Regions from separate parts of the Aquabacter albus genome, predicted to be linked through region 1. Evidence: predicted binding sites of a transcription regulator. Region 1 holds the regulator's gene; the other holds the start of a gene.

The links. The regulator PhoB, encoded in region 1, activates phosphate uptake and scavenging genes when phosphate is short. The targets are predictions, from matches to a motif close to TGTCATNNANCTGTCAT.
Region 2: ABLE91_RS10240 (inorganic phosphate transporter) is a predicted target of PhoB. The motif match lies at 2,076-2,092, and genes of this name have one in related genera.

Annotation. Positions count from the first base shown of each region.
Region 1 covers NZ_JBDZDT010000003.1:261,510-266,267, forward strand. The annotation lists gene ABLE91_RS07700 (methyl-accepting chemotaxis protein) at 1-931, shown strand, start outside; gene phoB (phosphate regulon transcriptional regulator PhoB) at 1,386-2,087, opposite strand; gene phoU (phosphate signaling complex protein PhoU) at 2,119-2,844, opposite strand; gene pstB (phosphate ABC transporter ATP-binding protein PstB) at 2,864-3,688, opposite strand; gene pstA (phosphate ABC transporter permease PstA) at 3,780-4,613, opposite strand; gene pstC (phosphate ABC transporter permease subunit PstC) at 4,633-4,758, opposite strand, start outside.
Region 2 covers NZ_JBDZDT010000004.1:106,347-111,104, forward strand. The annotation lists gene rsmG (16S rRNA (guanine(527)-N(7))-methyltransferase RsmG) at 1-154, shown strand, start outside; gene ABLE91_RS10230 (ParA family protein) at 177-1,019, shown strand; gene ABLE91_RS10235 (ParB/RepB/Spo0J family partition protein) at 1,173-2,036, shown strand; gene ABLE91_RS10240 (inorganic phosphate transporter) at 2,232-3,773, shown strand; gene mutS (DNA mismatch repair protein MutS) at 4,278-4,758, shown strand, end outside.

The DNA.
Region 1 (4,758 bases):
CGAGATCCTGCGGAACAATTCCATGGAGATGGTCCGCCTTCAGCACGACCAGGTGGAGTTGCGCGAGCAGGCGGAAGCCGACCGGCGCAAGGCCTTCCAGGAGGTGGCCGAGGAGCTCGACCGCGCGGTCGGCCGCATCGCCGGCGCCGTCTCCACCACCTCGGAGGAGCTCCAGGCCTCCGCCCGCGCCATGGCGGGCATGGCCGAATCCACCTCGAGCCGCTCCGACCAGGCCTCCCAGGCCGCTCAGATCGCCTCCACCATGGTGGAGACGGTGGCGGCCGCCGCGGAGGAGCTGTCCGCCTCCGTGGAGGAGATCGGCGCCCGGGTGACGGAATCCACGCGCATCACCGGCACGGCGGTTCAGGAAGCCAATGACGCGGCGAGCAAGATCTCGGCGCTGCTCGATGCCGCGCGGCGCATCGGGGACATTCTGAGCCTCATCACCAACATTGCCGGACAGACGAACCTGCTCGCCCTCAACGCCACCATCGAGGCGGCGCGGGCGGGCGAGGCGGGCCGGGGCTTCGCCGTGGTGGCGAGCGAGGTGAAGAGCCTCGCCGACCAGACGACGAAGGCGACGGCCGAGATCGAGGCGCAGATCTCCACCGTCCAGCACGCCACCGACAATGCGGCCAAGTCCATTGCCGACATTGCCAAGACCATCGGCGCGATCAGCCACATCTCCACCACCATCGCGTCCGCAGTGACCCAGCAGGCAGCGGCGACACAGGAGATCGCCCATTCCATCTCGCGCGCCTCCGACGGGGCGCGCAACGCCAACAGCAATATCGAGCAGGTGGCGCTGACGGCGGTGGAGACGGGGTCTGCGGCAACCCAGGTGCTGGAGGCGTCCTCCGAACTGTCCCGCACCTCCGCCGATCTGCGCCAGGCCACGGACAGCTTCGTCCTGCGCATCCGCGCCGCCTGATCGCACGGCCTCAGGCCACCTCCGGGTGGCCCTGGCGGTTCCGGAACGGGCAGCATCAAGGTGCCGGCCGGTGCCATGGGTGAGTATGAGTATCCTCGGCCCGGTCCGCACTGCGGACCGGGCTGGGCTTTATCCAGCCTCATCGCAGTAGCAGGCGAACGCCCTCAAAGGCCCGCCGGCATGGGGTCAAATCCACTTGTCGGAATAGCATTGCGATCCCACAGGTAGTGACCTTGCCTCCAGCCAAGAACAATCACGCTTCTGATGACAGCATTCCGCGGCCGTCAGACGTGACCGCGCTCCAAGTCTTCAGCCGAAGGGACAGCCGGCAGGTTCGCGCCACGGCCGCCCGGATCTTGGTGTGGTGTCACCGCAGAGATCTCGGGCACGTCTCTCTCGGGCCGGTGGGCGCGCTCACGCCGGCGCCGGCGCCGGGAACGGCCGGAGCCCGCGCTCAATGCGCGCGGGCGAACATTTCGTTGAAGGAATAGCCCGCCCCACGCACGGTGCGGATGGGATCCATCTGCCGGCCGCGATTGATGGCCTTGCGCAGGCGGCCCACATGCACGTCCACGGTGCGCTCGTCGATATAGACGTCCTGCCCCCAGACCCCGTCCAGCAATTGCTCGCGAGAGAAGACACGGCCCGGGCTCTGCATGAGGAATTCGAGAAGCCGGAACTCGGTCGGGCCGAGATGCACCTCGCGGCCGGCCCGGTGCACCCGGTGGGTCTCCCGGTCGAGCTCGATGTCGCCCGCCCGCAGCAGGGTGGCCACATGCTCGGGCTTGGCGCGCCGGAGCAGCGCGCGCACCCGGGCCAGCAGCTCGGGCACCGAGAAGGGCTTCACCACATAATCGTCGGCGCCGGTGGCAAGGCCGCGCACCCGCTCGGTCTCATCGCCGCGGGCGGTGAGCATGATGACGGGGAGGCGCTCGGTCTCGGGGCGCGTGCGCAACCGGCGGCACAGCTCGATGCCCGACAGGCCCGGCAGCATCCAGTCGAGGATGACGAGGTCGGGCACGCTTTCGCGCAGCCGTGTCTCGGCCTCGTCGCCGCGGATCACCGCATCGACCGCATAGCCCTCGGATTCCAGATTGTAACGGAGAAGGAGGCTCAAGGCCTCCTCATCCTCGATGATCAGGATACGTGCCGGCACTGCCCATCACCCCTGCCCAATGTCTTAGCCACTACCCTTGCACGTGTCCCGTGAACGGCACGGACGTCTCGCTGGAGATGTCCGCCTTCGGCCGCTCGTCGGACAGCACCTGGCCGGAGACCATGTAGTGGACGGTCTCGGCGATATTGGTGGCGTGATCGCCGATGCGCTCGATGTTCTTGGCGCAGAACAGGAGGTGCGTGCACACCGAGATGTTCCGTGGATCTTCCATCATATAGGTGAGGAGCTCGCGGAACAGCGACGTGTACATGGTGTCGATGCCGCTGTCGCGGCGCCACACCTCGATGGCCCGGACCTGGTCCTTGCCGGCATAGGCGTCGAGAACTTCCTTCAGCTGCTCGAGCACCAGGTCGGACATGTGCTCCACGCCGCGCACCAGCTTCTGCGGGTGGTATTCGCCTTCGATGGCGAGCACGCGCTTGCCCACATTCTTGGCAAGATCGCCGATGCGCTCCAGATCGCTGGCGATGCGGATGGCCGCCACCAGCTCGCGCAGGTCGGAGGCCACCGGCTGGCGCTTGGCGATGACGACAATCGCCTTTTCCTCGATCTCGCGCTGGATGTTGTCCACGCTGGTGTCCAGCAGGATCACCCGCTGGGCGAGGGCCGCGTCGCGGCGCATGAGGGCGTTCACCGCATCAATGACGAGGCGCTCGGCCTGGCCGCCCATCTCGACCACCTTGCGGCCGATTTCCTTCAGCTCGGCGTCGAACGCCGTAACGGTATGCTCGGACATGTCCGCGGATCCTTTGCGATCAGCCGAAGCGGCCGGTGATGTAGTCGCGGGTCTTGATCTGCTTGGGATTGGTAAAGATTACGTCCGAAGGCGCCACCTCGACCAGTTCGCCCAGATAGAAGAAGGCGGTGATGTCGGCGCAACGCGCCGCCTGCTGCATATTGTGGGTCACGATGACGATGGTGAAGTCCTGCTTCAGCTCGTCGATCAGGTCCTCGATCTTCGAGGTGGAGATGGGGTCGAGCGCGGAGGTGGGCTCGTCCAAAAGGATCACTTCCGGCTGCACCGCAATGGTGCGGGCGATGCACAGGCGCTGCTGCTGGCCGCCCGACATGCCGAGTGCGGAGGTGTGGAGGCGATCCTTGGTCTCTTCCCAGATCGCCGCCTTGCGCAGGCAGCTTTCCACACGCTCGTCCATTTTCGCCTTGTTCAGGTTCTCGTGCAGGCGCACGCCGAAGGCGATGTTGTCATAGATGGACATGGGGAACGGGGTGGGCTTCTGGAACACCATGCCGATGCGGGTGCGCACGATGGTGGGGTCCAGCTCCTTGCCGACGATGTTGACGCCGTCGAACAGCACCTGCCCCTCGGCCCGCTGGCCGGGATAGAGGTCGTACATGCGGTTGAAGATGCGCAGCAGCGTGGACTTGCCGCAACCCGAGGGGCCGATCATCGCGGTGACGCGCTTCTCGGGGATCTCGAAATTGATGTTCTTCAGGGCATGGTTCTGCCCGTAATAGAAATTGAGGTTGTCCACCTTGATCTTGGTGGGTGCCTGCACGGCGTCGGGCTTGGCGGCGACAGACGACGCGATGTTGAAGGTCGGATCCACTGCAGAAGTCATGTTCGGCCTCTTCGATCTCTGGTCTGCGGGGCCGTCGGGCGGCCCCGTCGTGATCTTGTTGGGTCCGGTGCGGCCCGTCGGGCCGCCCCGCTCACTTCGTCCGAGCCAGAACCAGCCGGGACACGATATTCAGGAGCAACACGCCGACCGTGATCAGCAGCGCGCCGGCCCAGGCAAGAGCAACCCAGTCGTCGAACGGGCTTCCGGCATACTGATAGATGGCAATGGGCAGGCTCGCCATGGGCTTGGACAAGTCCACGGACCAGGAATTGTTGCCGAGCGAGGTGAACAGCAGCGGCGCGGTCTCGCCCGCCGCGCGGGCCACCGCCAGGAGAATGCCGGTGACGATGCCGGCGCGCGCCGCGCGCCAGGTGATCATCATCACCACCTTCCATTTCGGCGCGCCGAGCGCGAAGGCGGCTTCGCGCAGGCCCACCGGAACGAGGTTCAGCATGTCCTCGGTGGTGCGCACGATCACCGGGATCACCAGGATGGCGAGGGCCAGGGAGCCCGCCCAGCCGGAGAACCCGCCGAACGGGATCACCAGGAACTGGTAGATGAACAAGCCCACCAGGATGGAGGGCGCGGAGAGCAGGATATCGTTCACGAAGCGCGCGGCGGAGCCGATTTTCGTGCCCTTGCCGTTCTCGGCCAGGAAGGTGCCGCAGAACATGCCGATCGGGCCACCAATGATCAGCGCGAGCGCGATCTGGATCAGCGAGCCGACGATGGCGTTGAGAAGGCCGCCATTCATGCCCGGCGGCATGGTCACGTTGGTGAAGACGGTGAGCGACAGGGCGGGAAGGCCCCGGGCCACCAGCGTCCAGAGGATCCACGCCAAAAGGAAGATGGCGAAGACGGCGAAGCCCGTGGAGATCACCTTGATGGTGGTGTCCTTGGCGCGGCGTGCGGCGAGGGAAGCCATGTTCTTTTATCCTTCCCGATCAATCGAGCCGCGAGCGCACCAGCGCCCGGGAAAGTGCGAGGACGATGAACGAGATCACGAACAGGATGAAGCCGAGCTGAAGCAGCGAGGTGAGCTTCAGGGAGCCGATGGCCGCCTCGGGGAA
Region 2 (4,758 bases), on a different contig from region 1:
CGAATTGACCGCCGCCCGCAAAGACTGGACACTCGACGTTGAACTTCGCCGCAGCCTCAGCGACCCCGACGGACGGGTCCTGCTGGTGACGCGGGCGGAGAAAGCGGCCTCCTCCCCCACGCCGGCCGGTCCCTCGGGACCGAAGGCGGGGTGAGCCACACGCGGACACGCGCCACATGATCGACCCTTCGTCCACCGCCCCCATCATTGGCGGCGTCACGCCGCGCATCCTTGCGCTCGCCAACCAGAAGGGCGGGGTGGGCAAGACCACCACGGCCATCAATCTCGGCACCGCGCTCGCCGCCATCGGGGAGACTGTGCTGGTGGTCGACCTCGACCCCCAGGGCAACGCCTCCACGGGCCTCGGCATCGAGCGCTCGCGCCGCAAGGTCTCCACCTATGACGTGCTGACCGGCGAGGCGACCCTTTCGCAGGCGGTGCAGGAGAGCGGCGTGCCCGCGCTCTATGTGGCGCCCTCCACCCTGGACCTCTCGGGCCTGGAGCTGGAGATCGCCAATGAGCGCGACCGCGCCTTCCGCCTGCGCCATGCGCTCAGGGCCCTGGCCGCGGACCCGGACGCGCCGCCCTTCACCTATGTGCTCATCGACTGCCCGCCCTCTTTGTCGCTCATCACGGTGAACGCCATGGCGGCGGCGAACGCCATCCTGGTGCCGCTGCAGTGCGAGTTCTTCGCGCTGGAGGGCTTGTCCCAGCTCCTGAAGACGGTGGAGCAGGTGCGCGGCGCGCTGAACCCGGAGCTCACCATCCACGGCATCGTCCTCACCATGTACGACAACCGCAACAACCTCTCCGACCAGGTGATGCAGGATGTGCGCAGCTTCATGGGCGAGAAGGTCTATGACACGGTGATCCCCCGCAATGTGCGGGTCTCGGAAGCCCCGTCCTATGGCAAGCCGGTGCTGCTCTATGACCTGAAATGCGCCGGCTCCCAGGCCTATCTGCGCCTCGCCTCGGAAGTCATCCAGCGCGAGCGCGCGGCGCGGGCGGTGGCGGCTTAAGCGGCACGCGGCAGCATAAACGCACGTCATGCCTGGACTTGATCCGGGCATCCACGCCTCGCCGCTGGTATCACCCCGGCGGAGCCCCGTGGATCCCCGGATGACGAAATCAGAGGGGCAGGCCCCCAACGTTAAGATAAGGAACGACGCATCATGGCGGAGGAAGGCCGTTCGCGGCTCGGGCGGGGGCTGGCGGCGCTGATCGGGGAGATGGGGCCGGAAGAGACGCGGCCCGCGCCCAATCAGAAGGGCCGGGCCGGCTCGGCCGTGCCCATCGAATTCGTGCGCCCGAGCCCGCGCAACCCCCGCCGCAGCTTCCGCGAGGACGGGCTGGAGGAGCTTGCCGCCTCGATCCGCGAAAAGGGCATCATCCAGCCCATCGTGGTGCGCCCGCTGGGGCATGACCGCTATGAGATCGTCGCCGGCGAGCGCCGCTGGCGCGCGGCGCAGAAGGCCGGGCTCCACGACGTGCCCGTGGTGGTGGTGGAGCTCAACGAGCGCGAGGCGCTGGAAGTCGCCATCATCGAGAACGTCCAGCGTGCCGACCTCAACGCGCTGGAAGAGGCCCAGGGCTACGAGGCCCTGATGGCGCAGTTCGACTATACCCAAGCCGACCTTGCCAAGGTGATCGGCAAGAGCCGGCCCCACATCGCCAATACTTTGCGCCTGCTGAAGCTGCCGGAAGGGGTGAAGGTCTATCTCGCCGACGGTCGCATTAGCCCCGGCGCCGCCCGGGCGCTTCTGTCCCACGACGATCCCGAGAAGCTTGCCCGGCAGATCATGGAGAAGGGCCTCACCGTCCGCGACGTGGAAAATCTCGGCAAGGCGAAGACCGCCATCGCCAACCGCGTCGCCGCCCCCAAGGACGCCGACACCAGAGCCCTGGAGAAGCGCCTGTCGGACGTGCTGGGCCTCGCCGTCTCGCTCCAGTCGAAGGGGGAGGCGGGCGAATTGCGCATCCGCTATTCCGACCTCGACCAGCTCGATCTGCTCTGCCGGCGGCTGGGGGCGGAATAGGCCGGCTTACGTCCCTCTACCCCAACGTCATGCGAGTACCGTCATGCGTGCGTCATCGACATGGCGCATCCAGGCGGCCTCATGTCCAAAGGCGCATAGGGGACGACCATGAGCGAGGCGGCCAGTCCGGCAACGGGCCACCACCATCACAAGCATAAACCGTCCTCGAGCGTCATTCCCGACAAGCCGCCGGGCATGATGCAGACCTTCCTGTTCTTCGCCGTCCTCCTGGGCGGCCTGATGTATGTGGCCTGGTCCATCTGGACCGATGTGCAGGCGGCCGAACCCGGCTCGCTCGCCATCATCCCCTTCATCCTGCTCCTGCTGGCGCTCATGATCGCGCTCGGCTTTGAGTTCGTGAACGGCTTCCACGACACCGCCAATGCGGTGGCGACCGTGATCTACACGAATTCGCTCCCGGCGAATTTCGCGGTGGTCTGGTCGGGCTGCTGGAACTTCCTCGGCGTGCTGGTGTCCTCGGGCGCGGTGGCGTTCGGCATCATCCAGCTCCTCCCGGTGGAGCTGATCCTGAACGTGGGCTCGGGCGCCGGCATGGCCATGGTGTTCGCGCTCCTCGTGGCCGCCATCATCTGGAACCTCGGCACCTGGTATCTGGGCCTGCCGGCCTCCTCCTCCCACACGCTCATCGGCTCTATCATGGGCGTGGGCATCGCCAACCAGATCTACCAGGGCCATAGCGGCACCTCGGGCGTGGACTGGAGCCAGGCGGCCAATATCGGCTACTCGCTCCTGCTCTCGCCCGTCGTCGGCTTCCTCGCCGCCGGCCTGCTTCTGCTCACGCTGAAGGCCCTGGTGAAGAACCCCGCGCTCTACAAGGAGCCGAAGGAAGGCAAGGCCCCGCCGTGGTGGATTCGCAGCCTCCTGGTGCTCACCTGCACCGGCGTGTCCTTCGCCCACGGATCCAATGACGGGCAGAAGGGCATGGGCCTCATCATGCTCATCCTCATCGGCATCGTGCCCACCGCCTATGCGCTGAACCGCGCGGTGGACCCGGCCGACGTCGCCCAGTTCCGCGCGCTCACCGCCGCCACGGCCGCCTCCCTGACCAAGAACGGCGCGCCTGGATCGGTGACCGGCGATCCCCGGGCGATCCTCACCGCTTATGTGCGCGACCGCGAGCTGAAGCCGGACACCGTGCCGGCCCTGGCGCAGATCGCCCGTGAAATGGGGGCCATGGTGGCCACCACTTCCACCCTCGCCCAGGTGCCTGCCGCCTCGGTGCCGAACATGCGCAACGACATGTATCTGGCCTCCGAGACCATCCGCTTCATGACCAAGACGGGCGAGCCCGCCTTCGACGCGGAGACCAAGGAAAATCTCGCCGCCTTCAAGCGCTCGCTGGACGAGGCGACGAAGTTCATCCCGCTCTGGGTCAAGGTGGCGGTCGCCATCGCGCTCGGCCTCGGAACCATGGTGGGCTGGAAGCGCATCGTGGTCACGGTGGGCGAGAAGATCGGCAAGACCCACCTCACCTACGCCCAGGGCGGCGCGGCCGAGCTCGTGGCCATGGGCACCATCTTCGCGGCGGACCATTACGGCCTGCCGGTGTCTACCACCCACGTGCTCTCCTCCGGCGTCGCCGGCACCATGGCGGCCAACAAGTCCGGGCTGCAGATGTCCACCATCCGCAACCTCGCCATGGCCTGGGTGCTGACGCTTCCGGTGGCCATCCTGCTCTCCGGCGGCATCTACATCCTGCTGCGCCAGTTCATGTGAGGACGGGCCGTCAGGCCCAGCCGGTCGCAGACGAAACAACGGCCCCTCTTCGGAGGGGCTGTTTGCTTTTGGGGGCATGTCCTCGCGGATTTCACCCCCCTTGAGGGACCGTTGCAATATTCCTCGGGAGGCCGGCGCCGTGCCCCCTCTCCCCGCGGGGGAGAGGGTTGGGGTGAGGGGGCACCACTCTCTCCAATCCTGAACCGCCGGAGCCCCCTCACCCGCCGCCTACGGCGTCGACCTCTCCCCCTCGGGGAGAGGCGGAAAACTCAGCCATCCGCGTCCTTGGGCGAGTATTGCAACGATCCCCTTAAGGGGGAGAGCAAGGAGGGGGTATCTCCCCGTCTGCGCCGGCGGCGGCAGTTCTAGCGGCGCCGTACCCCCACCCCAGCTCTCCCCCTCAAGGGGGGAGGGGGCAACGTGCCGGGGAGGAAACTTCACGAGACCGGGGATGGCGCGCGGGCATCGCTTCCCTCCCGCCGCGCCGCCAACTAGCGTGCGGCCATGACCGAGGACGCAGCCCAGAACCCCGCCCCGAAGGATCCGCCCGTCGAGGAGGCCGCCTGGACGCCGGCCGACATCCGCCCGGCCGAGCCCGCTCCGGCCGAGCCGCCGCAGGCCAAGCGGGACGAAGGCTACGTCACCCCGGTCATGGCCCAGTATGTGGAGATCAAGGCGGCCAACCCCGATTGCCTGCTGTTCTACCGCATGGGGGATTTCTACGAGCTGTTCTTCGAGGATGCGGAGAAGGCGGCGCAGGCGCTGGGCATCGTGCTCACCAAGCGCGGCAAGCATCTGGGGGAGGACATCCCCATGTGCGGGGTGCCGGTCTCCCGCGCCGAGGAATATCTCCACAAGCTCATCGCGCTGGGCTTCCGCGTCGCGGTCTGCGAGCAGCTGGAGGACCCGGCGGAGGCGCGCAAGCGCGGCTCCAAGAGCGTGGTGCGCCGAGACGTCACCCGCCTCGTCACCCCCGGCACCATCA